3 regions of the Clostridium estertheticum genome follow, and region 1 is predicted to be linked to each of the others. Evidence: riboswitches for the same ligand, from Rfam matches in the RefSeq annotation. Region 1 holds a riboswitch; each other region holds the start of a gene.
The links. Region 1 has a riboswitch for S-adenosylmethionine ahead of A7L45_RS20800 (methionine ABC transporter ATP-binding protein). Riboswitches for the same ligand answer to the same signal wherever they lie in the genome.

Region 1 (4,254 bases):
CATTTGTAGGATCATTTGGAATAGCAATACTTGCTCCATTTTTTATATCACTAAGTTTTTTATATTTAGCAGAATACAAAGCCATAGGTTCAATATGGACCTTTACAGTCCAAGCCAGATCTAACCCTTTTGATTTACTAAATTCTGTTAAATAAGGTACGTGTTGAAAGAAATTTGCATCAAGTTGCTTCTCAGCAAGTGCCGTGTTTGGTGTTACAAAATCATTAAATTCCACTATTTGAAGAGTATACCCCTCTTTCGCAAGGATTGGTTTTACAACTTCTAATATTTCTTTATGAGGAATTGGTGAAGCACCTACTTTGATAATTTTTTTATCAGTTGTTACTGCCTCTTTCTTTGTCCCACAACCACCTAATGTAAAAATTACAACTACTAATAATAATATGCTTAATATTTTTTTCATTTTAAATCCCCCTCTTAATCTTTCTTTTTTTGTAATTTATAATTAATCATCATATTTGATGTTAAATATCACTAATATCTTATTTAATCATTTTTCTATACAATAAATTTCCTAATGCTTGTATGACTTGCACAATTATAATTAATATTATTACCGTATATATCATTATGTCCGTCTGAAATCTATAATACCCATATTTTTGTGCTACATCTCCAAGACCTCCACCTCCAACTGTTCCTGCCATAGCAGAATATCCTATAATATTTATAACAGTTAAAGTAATTCCAAGAACTATAGATGGCATTGCTTCTTTTAACATAACTTTAAATATAATTTGGTGAGTTTTTGCACCAAAGGATTTGGCTGCTTCAATAATTCCATAATCCACCTCAAGTAGTGCTGACTCTATTATTCTTGCAGCAAAAGGAGCTGCTCCAAGAGTTAGTGGAACTATAGCTGCATTAGTACCTATTGTAGTTCCAACGATTAACTTTGTTAAAGGGAATATAGATATCATGAGTATTATAAACGGGAAAGAACGAAGTATGTTAACTACTAAATTTAAGCTTTTATAAACTAAGCTGTTTGGCCTTAGCCCTTTAGGCCCAGTTATAATTAACCCAACCGCTGTAATAAATCCTAAAATCACTGTGAAAATCGTAGATATTACTACCATGTACATTGTGTCTAATAATGCAGGCAGTAAAATTTGTATTAAAATTTCTTGAAATGTCATTTATACTCCCTCCTTATTTAATTCATCTTGTTCTAATTCAAAATTAATTTCCCACTCTATAGATCTGTCATCTAAATATTTTAATATTTTTTCTTTATTTTCCTCATTCGTATTTATAATAAGGCTACCCATTACACTATCCCGAAATTTTTCAAGCCTTCCCCATACTATTGAAAAATCAATTTCAAGTTCTCTTGCTAGTGATGTTATTAAGCAACTTTGGGTAATTTCCTTTGTGAAAAATATTTTAATGTTGTAACCAATACTTGGTAATAATTCTTCCTCACCAATAAGTATTTTCATCTCTTTTGTTGGTTTAATAAATAATTCATCCGTAAATCCGTGACTTTTAATTTTACCACCTTCTAGAAGAATGAATTTATTACAAATTTCTTTTACCACTTCCATCTGATGGGTAACTACGACGATTGTTATATTAAATTTATTATTTATATCTCTTAAAAGCTGTAATATAGATTTTGTAGTTTTAGGATCTAATGCAGAAGTCGCCTCATCGCAAAGTAGTATTTTAGGATTCAGCGCTAATGCCCTTGCTATTCCAACTCTTTGCTTTTGACCTCCACTTAACTGCTTTACGTTTGTTTTCACTTTATCATTAAGACCTACTAAATCTATTAAGGCATCTACTCTTTCCTTAATATAGCTCTTATCATTCCCCCATACTTCAAGTGGAAATGCTATATTGTCAAAAACATTTTTACTATTAATAAGGTTAAAACTTTGAAATATAATTCCTACATCTTTTCTAAACTCACGAAGCTCGTTACGGCTTAGCTCATTAACCACCTTGCCCATTATGTTAATAGTTCCTGTATCATATGTCTCAAGCCCATTAAAACATCTAAGCAAAGTAGACTTTCCCGCGCCACTATGCCCAATAACACCATAAATGTCACCCTTATCTACTGTAAATGAAACATTACTTAACACTTTTACCTCTGAAAAACTTTTGCTTACACCACTAACTTTAATCATAATATCTCTGCTCCTCTTTATGCCTTACAATTCATTTTTATTTTATTGTAACCATTGTTATATATTTTCCTAAAAAATAGTGCCCAAGAATAAACTTGGGCACTACTTCCAAACTTATTCTTATCTTGCAGCCATGCTGCAGGATTTAACACCATGTATCTTGCGATACTGGTTGTCGGGTTTCATTGGGCCAGTCCCTCCACCTCTCTTGATAAGACATTATTAAATTTTAATTTATAAAAAATCAAAAAACCTCTTTCACCAATAACGATGAAAGAGGTATAAATATTCAACGACACCTCTCTCATCTTCCGCTAAGTTACTATTGACTTAACGCAGGAATTAGCACCTATTCAGGCAATTATCGCCTGATGGTTGCCGAGATATCATCGGGCCGGTCCCTCTATCTCTCTTGATGAGAATAACTAACTTATTAAATTATATCTATAGTATCACTATATGTTTAATATGTAAAGAAATAACCTTAATTCTTTTTTTGAAATTTTATTCTTCATCAAATTCTACCCTCTTGGAGCATACATAATAATAACAGCTCCAATTACTGCTATAGTGCCACCTATCAAATCAAATTTATCAGGAATTATATTATCTATCTTCCATCCCCATAATATTGATAATACAATAAAGATACCACCATATGTGGCATAGACTCTACCAAAATTAGCACTTGGAGGTTGCAACGTCGGAATTACACCATATACAATAAGTGCTATAGCTCCACAAATTCCGTACCAAATGCTTTTACCCTCCCGCAACCATATCCATACAAAGTAACCCCCGCCTATTTCAAATATCCCGGCTATAATAAAATAAAATACTGACTTAATTATTCCCATACATATATCTCCTTAATGGACAACTACTATATACTAATTCAATTTACTATACCATAAATGAGTATAAGTATCAATATCACTTGATATTTATACTCACACTTAGTCTCAAATAAAGCCATTTATTAATGCAAATTATTACTTCGCATTTCAAACCGCAGTTTCTTTTTATGAACTACAAAAAACCAGATATATTTAATCGTTTATTATTAAATATACCTGGCTTTTAAATTACATTATATTAATCGTATTTTGTTTTTATTCTACTTTTTCAAAATCTGATTTTGAAACTCCACATAGTGGACAAACCCAATCTTCTGGAATATCTGCAAACTTAGTACCTGGTGCTATTCCGCCGTCTGGATCTCCTACCTCTGGATCATATTCATACCCACATACCAAACAAACATACTTATCCATAAAAACATCTCCTCTGAATTAATTTTTTATTGATTTTTCTCGATTTATTTTCCCCATGTTCTTTTCATAATCTACTTATTTCTCTAATTCCATTTCATCATAATATATGTTATTTATAATGTCAATCTTCCTTATCTAATTTACTAGATTTTAATTGCTTCCTTAAATACATTTGCATATATAAATATTCGGTTTATTATTGAAAAACTTTATCATATTATATATTATTAGTATATAAATAATAATAATATATAATATTATGGTATATATTGTATAATTTAGCGCTTATTCTTATAATATTTCGCCTTGCTATATTTAATTATAATTAACAAATAATGAGTACCAATCAGTTTGTTACCATCTTATTGACAATAATGTAAAATAATTGTATTATATTTACATAACATTATACCTTTTTTAATAGTATAATAAGAACTTACAGTGTTTTCTTATATATAGTTTCTCAGATACAATTTTTTAATTTAAAATAGAACATTACTCGTGGCGACTACTTATACCTTACTACTCATCCAAATACACCTTACACAAAACGGCACCTCCATTGTGTATACAAAAATCATAATAGTCCAAGGACCCCACCTGGACAATTTCTTTTTTGTAGGATAAAAAAAAAGGAGGAATATTAATGAATGATAATGCAAAAATCATAGAACCAACAAAAGTCAAAAAGAAACTTTGGAAAAAGGTTGTTAAATGTTTATTGATATTTTTTGTTGTAATTTTCTTATCAGTTTCAGCAGCTTCAGGATATATTTATATTAAATATAATGCTAAAATAAAATCAACAATTGCAGCCGGTAACA
Region 2 (4,254 bases), 540 kb from region 1:
ACTCCATATGTTTGAAGAAATATCATAATATTTTTTACTTCTCGTTGCTTTGCGTAAGATTCAAATATTAACTGAATCTTTTTTTGTCCTATACCATCAATTTCTTTTAATTTTTCTATCTCATTATCTAATATATTCATAGTATCTTCGCCAAAGCGCTGTACTATTTTTTTAGCAGTTACAGGTCCTATTCCCTGAATAACTCCTGAAGATAAATATTTTTCTATACCCATAAGTGAGCTAGGTATAATTTCCTCACATTGGACTATCTTAAATTGTTTACCAAATTGAGGATGATTGACCCACTCTCCAGTTAACTTCAGATTCTGACCTTCACTTATATATGGCACAACGCCAACCACGGTTATTTGTTTTTTATTATCATTTAAATGAGCAATCATATATCCATTGTCTTCATTATGAAATACTATATCTTCGATTGTTCCTTGTATTTCTGACATAAAATCTCCCCTATTTATAAATTTATATAATAATATTATATCATATGTGTTATACAACTTTTATCAATAGTATACCTCTATCTTAAGTTTTATCAAAATTCTAATTAATAATCCATAAATTGCATAATAAATATGGTTTTATAATTGTTTTACTTTAAAATTAATAATTATATACGCAAAAGAAGGATAACAATTATTAATTGTCATCCTTTTTTACTTATATTATAAATATTTTTTTATTTCATCAACCTTATTTAATTTTTCCCAACTTAAATCCAAATCATTTCTTCCAAAATGTCCATAAGCTGCTACTTGTTTATAAATAGGTTTTCTAAGATCTAATTCTCTTATAATAACAGCTGGTCTTAAATCAAATACTTTTTCGATTATTGCAACTATTTTATCGTCAGAAATTTTTCCTGTTCCAAAAGTTTCTGCTTCTATAGATACTGGCTTGGCTACACCTATAGCATAAGCTAACTGAATTTCTAATTTATCTGAAACCCCTGCAGCTACTAAATTTTTAGCAACCCATCTTGCAGCATATGCAGCTGATCTATCAACTTTCGTTGGATCTTTTCCTGAGAAACATCCACCGCCATGTCTACCAGATCCTCCATAAGTATCAACTATTATTTTTCTTCCTGTTAAACCAGAATCACCTTGTGGTCCTCCGATAACAAATCTACCTGTAGGATTTATATAATATTTCGTATTTTCATCTAATAATTCACTTGGAACTATTGGCTTTATTACGTTTTCTATTAAATCTTTTTCAATTTGATCATGAGTTGCTTCTACTCCATGTTGAGTTGAAATAACAATAGTATCTATTCTAACTGGTTTATTGTCTTCATACTCTACAGTAACTTGAGTTTTTCCATCTGGTCTCAAGTATTTTAATGTACCATCTTTCCTTACTTCACTTAATCTTCTTGCTAATCTATGTGCCATAGAAATTGGAAGAGGCATATACTCTGGTGTCTCATTAGTGGCAAACCCAAACATCATACCTTGATCTCCAGCGCCTATTGAATCAACTTTCGATGTACGGCCTTCCTTAGACTCTAAGTCTTCATCAACACCCATAGCTATATCTGATGATTGTTCATTAATAGATGTAATTACTGCGCATGTACTAGCATCGAAACCATATTTCGCTCTAGTGTATCCTATACCTTCAATAGTATTTCTAACAACTTTAGGAACATCTACATAACAATTAGTTGTTATCTCTCCCATAACCAATACCATTCCAGTAGTAACTGCAGTTTCACAAGCAACTCTAGCGTAAGGATCTTGTTCTAATATAGCATCAAGTACAGCATCTGAAATTTGGTCACAAATTTTATCTGGATGTCCTTCTGTAACTGATTCTGATGTGAATAATCTTTTCATATTAATTCTCCTTTCTAATGCTAAATAATAATTTTTTATAAAAATAAAACCCCTTCCAAAAATAAGAAGAGGTGTTTTATCCATCTCCCTTATCTTGCAGATTATAACTGCAGGAATTGGCACCATGGTGCATAGCACCGGTTGCCGGGTTTCATAGGGCCTTTTTCCCTCCACCTCTCTTGATAAGAGTTATCAATATTAAGTTTTCATTATACTACCACATGCAATCAGCAGTGTCAACATATCAATTCTTTTAGATTAAATAAGTAAAAAAAGACATCTATTGATGTCTTTTGGTGGAGGAGGATGGATTCGAACCATCGAAACATTACGTAACAGATTTACAGTCTGCCCCCTTTGGCCACTCGGGAACTCCTCCATATGTGGAGCTAGCAATAGGAATTGAACCTACAACCTGCTGATTACAAGTCAGCTGCTCTACCGTTGAGCCATGCTAGCATATACTTATTCGATTATAAAAAAATTGTTATGGTGGGAACAACAGGGTTCGAACCTGTGACCCTCTGCTTGTAAGGCAGATGCTCTCCCAGCTGAGCTATGCTCCCAGAATTAAATAAACACGATAAATGGTGGAGGAGGATGGATTCGAACCATCGAAACATTACGTAACAGATTTACAGTCTGCCCCCTTTGGCCACTCGGGAACTCCTCCATATGTGAAGCTGGCAATAGGAATTGAACCTACAACCTGCTGATTACAAGTCAGCTGCTCTACCGTTGAGCCATGCCAGCACATTATTAATATATCGTTTTGCCGTGTCGACAAGGATTATTATACAACTTAAAAAAATAAATTACAAATTTATTTTCCTTAAATAAACGACTTCTTCTCTACATTACTATATCATTCTCATATTTACTCAGTATTAAACGCTAATACAACTTTTTATTATTCAAGAGTTTTTTTATATAACCTACCTAAATATAGTTAATTCAGTTCTTCTGCCAAGTTCATATCTATAAACCTTCCAGCAACTTTCCGAACTTTGTCATATTCTTTTTCCGATAAATCTTTTTTCAATAATTTAAGTGCTTTAAGAACCCCTCCCTCAACATCTTTAGCATATAAATATTCCTTCACTTTCTTATACTCCTCTTTATCTAACTTCATACTTACATACAATAACTTGATTTTATCAGAAGTAGTTAAATTTTCTTCTATTTTTGATGCGGATACTTTAAAAACTGCTTTTTCATTTTTTTCTATATACTTATAATAATTTTCTAGACTATCCTTCTCCTCCTCATTTTTTTTAGTATCTAGATCTGATGAAATTACATTTGAGCTACTACCGCTCACCTTTTCTTCTTCTTTTTTATAATTACTACTCAATTTTTTATCCTGCATATTATCCCTTATAAGCACTTTAACCCCATCATTATTAGTTGTTCTTGAATTAGAATGTTTTGTATACTCAGCCACCTCAGGTTTATGCAAATTATTAACATAGTAATGATATGAAACCATGCTAATCACACTTACTAAAGTTGAGAATATAATAATGAATAACGAATTAATTCTTTTCATAAAATATCACCCCAAATAATTATTATATATAGATTATTTGCCAATTAATGATTTTTTTATTCTTTATAATAATAATGCTGGGAGTTTATTCATATAAATGATTCATAGGAAAATAAATAAGAATTGTTTTTCAAAGGCAGAAATGCAAGGAGGTATATTTCTTGAGCAAAGCTAAAACCCATTATAAAGACCCTTTAGCATACTATACAATTTCTAATTTTCTAAAAGACTATATTGACAAAAACACTCTAGTCGTTTGCATAGGTACCGATAGATGTATAGGTGATTGCCTTGGACCTTTGGTTGGTACCTTTTTAAAGAATAGTTCCTTTCCATTACCCGTTTATGGCACTATAGATAATCCAATTCATGCCTTAAACATAGATAGTAAGTTATCTGAAATAAACGCTAAACATCCAAACTGCACTATCATAGGTGTTGATGCTTGTCTCGGCGATATTGCAAATATTGGTGAAATCCAAGCTAGGAATTATCCAATCCATCCTGGTAAAGGCGTAGGTAAAAACCTTCCTAAAGTAGGCAATATCTCATTAGTTGGTATAGTAGATTCAAGTAATGATAGTGAATTATTCACTAATAGAAACATAAGACTTAGTTTAGTAATGGAAATTGCTAATGTTTTAAGTAGATCCCTTATACATTCATATTATTTATACTCACTTACCACTGATCAAAACAATTTAATTCCTATTAACATGCTCTAATTACTTTATCTATAATAATTAATAATGTTTTAATTTTTTTAAAATATATAAAAATAAGCAATACAATTATTAGAATAATTGTATTGCTTATTTTTATAGCTTGTTTACACTTTTTACTTTG
Region 3 (4,254 bases), 990 kb from region 1:
ACAACCAATTGTGTGAAATTTAAGTACATCTTCCATCCAATTTGAATCAAATATAGAACACCACACTTTACCTGGTTGCATACTAGCAGCATGTATACAAAAATCATATGGAACTGATTCATTTGTATAACGCTCACCTAATTTATTTACCTTAAGGAATGGCTGACTACCTAACCAAAACAATTTATCTTCAAATGGTTCTCCCGCAACTTTTCCTGGCTTAACTGCTCCACGATCAAAAATCATTGCCGTCGAAATAAGATCCATTTCAGCTCCTATTTTTTTAGCAGCTTTAATTCCATCACCTGTTACACCTGGTGTTAATGGAAGTGAACTTATATTAAATGCAGCAATTGGATTTAATTCCTTTAACATTTCCATATTATTGGAATAGCCACCTGTGGCAAGTACAACTCCCTTACTTGCATTTATTTGAATATATTCTCCATCTGAATTTTTAGCAATAACACCTACTACTTTATCATCATCCCTTATCAACTGAATCATTGGAGTTCTTGTCCTTATATCGACCCCATGTGCTTTCATTCTTTCTTCAAGTATTTTTACAGGTCTTTTTTTGTTTTCCATATTATCATTATAAAAACAATGACAGGTTGACCACTCTTTTATATCCATATTCTTATTGATATCAGTTTCAAGAGTAACTTTCATACCATTATCTATCATTATGCTTCCCAACCAATCTATCATCTCTCCACTTTCATCTGCCCAAAGATTAATTAATCTTTGATCTACCCTATAACAGGCATGACGACATAATTCATTTACAATTTCATTCCTATCTATTTCTACTCCATGTTCCTTCTGTACTTTCGAACCTATTGCTCCAATAAAAGTACGTGGTGGATAACAATTATTTCCCTTTTCAAGCAAAATAACTTTAGCACCATTTTCTGCAGCTGTTAGTGCTGTAATAATACCAGCAGTACCACCTCCACATACTATAACCTCTGTTTCAATTGTCTTTGTAATCATTCCTACTTTGTTTTCCGCTTGCTTGTACATAAAATCCCTCCTAATATATAACACCATGTTTTCTAAAGCATTCAAATCGACATGATAAACAACCAACATAATGGCTTATGTTGGATATGATATAAGAAAAAGCAACCTTTATACCTTAATTAACTTTAAGGTATAAAGATTGCTAATATGGTTTATAGTTCTTTATCACAATATTAACACTATAACTATAACTCTAATTTTAGAGTATATCAATGATCCTATCTAGAAGAGACAATGAAATCGCCTAAGAGAACTAATTTAAGCTTTTGCTTAGATCATATATAATATCATTTACATTTTCTATGCCTACTGAAAGCCTTAAAAGCTTATCAGTAACACCCATTCTATTTCTTATTTCTTCAGGAATAGACGCATGTGTTTGAAGATATGGATAAGTTATAAGACTCTCTACTCCACCAAGACTTTCAGCAAAAGTTACAATTTCAACTTCTTCAAGTACTTTGCCTATAGCTTTCTTTTCCTTAACCGTAAATGAAATTATTGATCCGAATCCACTTGTCTGCTTTAATGAAATTTCATAACCTTCATGCTCTTTAAATCCCGGATAATATACTTTTTCAACAGCATCACAGTTTTTAAGCCACAAAGCAATGTGTTTTGCATTTTCTTGCTGTTTTTCAAGCCTTATTGCAAGAGTTTTTATACCTCTGAGTATGAGCCAACTATCAAAAGGTGAAAGAGTAGCTCCAATGGAAACTTGAGTAAACCTTAATTTTTCAATTAAATCTTCTCTACTAGCTACCAAAAGACCTGCCAGAGTATCGTTGTGTCCACCTAAAAATTTTGTTCCACTATGAACTACTATATCTGCACCAAAATCCATTGGTCTTTGAAAATAAGGTGTAAGAAAAGTATTGTCTACTATTGTAATTAAACCTTTTTCTTTTGCTAAAGCTGATATTTTCCCTATATCACTGACTTTCATCATTGGGTTAGAAGGAGTTTCCATGTAAATAGCTTTTGTATTATCCTTTAATTCCATTGTAATTTTTTCTAGGTCTGTTGTATCTACATATGTTGATTCAATACCATAAACTTTATATACATCTTCAAAAAGCCTATAAGTTCCACCATACAAATCATCTGATATTATTATATGTTCTCCTGGTTTTAATAGTCTTGCAACACAGTCTATTGCTGCCATACCAGTTGAGAATGCTAAACCTTCCTTTCCACCTTCAAGTTTCGCTATAGTTTTTTCAAGCTCTTCCCTAGTAGGATTTTGGAGCCTTGAATAATCATAACCAGTACTTTGGTTTAATCCCTTATGTTTAAATGTTGCACTTTGATATATTGGAATACTTATACACCCTGTTTGATCTTCCCATTCACCACTTCCGTGAACCATTATTGTCTCCAAGTTATTACAGTCTGTTTTCAAAACCGCCACCTCCTATTATTTTCCATAAAAAAACAAAAGCCACTTTTCAAAAGAAAAGCAGCACACAAATAAAATCTGCGTCTTTTCTTATCTTCCAGAAATATATTTCATTTCTGCAGGAATTAACACCGTTACATTCGAATGAGAATGCCGGTTGTTGGGTTTCATAGGGCCAGTCCCTCCACCTCTCTTGATAAGAACAAGATTGTTATCAATATTAAATTAACTTATCTAAATTTTAATCACTAAATATGATTATGTCAATACTTTTATCTGATAATCACTCCAATTATCTTCTCTATCCGTAAACTAGTACTCTTAACTACTCACTAAATTTAGAGTAACTTAATCAGCCCTTCTAACTCATCAGATAAAACTTTTGCAAGCTCAATATCAGTCCCTTTTAAAGCTAATGCTATTTTAGTTTCAACTAATTTTTTCTTTTGTTCAATTTCTAAGTAGTCTTTGTCAAAATAACTAGCATAAATCATCTTCCTAAACTTTCGCATGCTCATTTTTCTAATTGTTTTATCCTCAATGATTAAAACAAAATCCATACAATTTACTATAGTATAAAAATCATGAGAAATCATTAAAATCGCACCTTTATAGTCTTCTATGGCTTTTTCTAGTGCTATTTGTGAATAGGTGTCTAAATGACTTGTCGGTTCATCAAGAATCAACAAATTTGCATTACTAGCAGAAATTTTAGCCAGTTGAAGCATATTTTTTTCTCCACCAGATAAAGACTCTATCTTTTGATTAATGATTTCTTCTTCAAAACCATAACCAGAAATATATGACTTAATCTCTTCATAAGTTTTAAAACCAACATCAAAAAATTCTTCAAGTATAGTATTAGACTCATTTAATGTTTTGCCTTGAAGTTGAGATAAATAAGCCACTTCAACCTGCTGGTTTATCTCAATAGAATCATTATTATTTTTAAAGATTTCTTGAACTAAGGTTGTTTTACCGGTACCATTTAATCCGACAAGAGCTACTTTATCGGTAGATTTAATCTCAAAGTTAACATTTTCTAAAAGTATATCATCAAAGCGAGCACTGTAATCATTAACTTTTAAAACAATTGTTTCTTCCATTTCATTATCTGTAACAAAACTGATACTCGGCTCTTTAATATCTACAAATGGCGCTTTAATTCTACGTTTTTCTAATCTTTCTTGGATTTTAACTCTAGCATTTAGAGATTTTCCTCTAGCAGCTTCAGTATGCTCAGTTGCGAGATATCTTAGTTTTTTTATCAACATCTCATTTCTCCAAAATTCTTCCTCATCAGAAGTAGCTAATTCTTGCAGTTCAATTTTCGTTTGGAGTAAAGAGAAGTTATACTCAATATAGCTTCCATCAAACTCTTGGAGCTCCATGTTTTCAAGATGCAGAATTTTGTTAAAACAATGATTCAATAGATATCTGTTGTGCGTAATAATTAACATTGTTCCAACGTGTGAATTAATTAGATCTTTAAGAGAATTAAGGTTTCCAAAGTCTAAAAACACATCGGGTTCATCCATAATCATTAATTCTGGACTATTTAACATTTCCTTAATTACTTGAATAAGCTTAAATTCTCCACCACTAAGTTCAGATATCATTAGATCTTTATACTTGCTTAAGTTTGCAAGATTTAGGTTTTTATTAATATTGTTTTCGAAATTATCCCCATTAATTGCACCAAATGCATCTAAAGTTTGTTGGTACTTTTCTAGTAAAGGTTCAATATCTGAAGATGTTTCCATTTCGCTACAAATAGATGTTATTTCATTTTGCAGTTTAATAAACTTTTCACCAATATATTCGAAAAC

Region 2: another riboswitch for S-adenosylmethionine. It lies ahead of metK (methionine adenosyltransferase); the one in region 1 lies ahead of A7L45_RS20800 (methionine ABC transporter ATP-binding protein).
Region 3: another riboswitch for S-adenosylmethionine. It lies ahead of A7L45_RS03475 (trans-sulfuration enzyme family protein); the one in region 1 lies ahead of A7L45_RS20800 (methionine ABC transporter ATP-binding protein).

The regions. Positions count from the first base shown of each region.
Region 1 covers NZ_CP015756.1:4,488,419-4,492,672, forward strand. The annotation lists gene A7L45_RS20790 (MetQ/NlpA family ABC transporter substrate-binding protein) at 1-424, opposite strand, end outside; gene A7L45_RS20795 (methionine ABC transporter permease) at 504-1,160, opposite strand; gene A7L45_RS20800 (methionine ABC transporter ATP-binding protein) at 1,161-2,156, opposite strand; SAM riboswitch class I at 2,274-2,374, opposite strand; SAM riboswitch class I at 2,458-2,578, opposite strand; gene A7L45_RS20805 (YnfA family protein) at 2,678-3,013, opposite strand; gene rd (rubredoxin) at 3,269-3,430, opposite strand; gene A7L45_RS22665 (transglycosylase domain-containing protein) at 4,077-4,254, shown strand, end outside.
Region 2 covers NZ_CP015756.1:263,281-267,534, reverse strand. The annotation lists gene recD2 (SF1B family DNA helicase RecD2) at 1-461, opposite strand, end outside; gene metK (methionine adenosyltransferase) at 684-1,859, opposite strand; SAM riboswitch class I at 1,946-2,048, opposite strand; tRNA gene A7L45_RS01285 (tRNA-Tyr) at 2,154-2,238, opposite strand; tRNA gene A7L45_RS01280 (tRNA-Thr) at 2,244-2,318, opposite strand; tRNA gene A7L45_RS01275 (tRNA-Val) at 2,350-2,425, opposite strand; tRNA gene A7L45_RS01270 (tRNA-Tyr) at 2,448-2,532, opposite strand; tRNA gene A7L45_RS01265 (tRNA-Thr) at 2,541-2,612, opposite strand; gene A7L45_RS01260 (hypothetical protein) at 2,809-3,408, opposite strand; gene yyaC (spore protease YyaC) at 3,570-4,133, shown strand; gene mreB (rod shape-determining protein) at 4,247-4,254, opposite strand, start outside.
Region 3 covers NZ_CP015756.1:722,552-726,805, reverse strand. The annotation lists gene A7L45_RS03480 (FAD-dependent oxidoreductase) at 1-1,026, opposite strand, end outside; gene A7L45_RS03475 (trans-sulfuration enzyme family protein) at 1,280-2,395, opposite strand; SAM riboswitch class I at 2,513-2,628, opposite strand; gene A7L45_RS03470 (ABC-F family ATP-binding cassette domain-containing protein) at 2,764-4,254, opposite strand, start outside.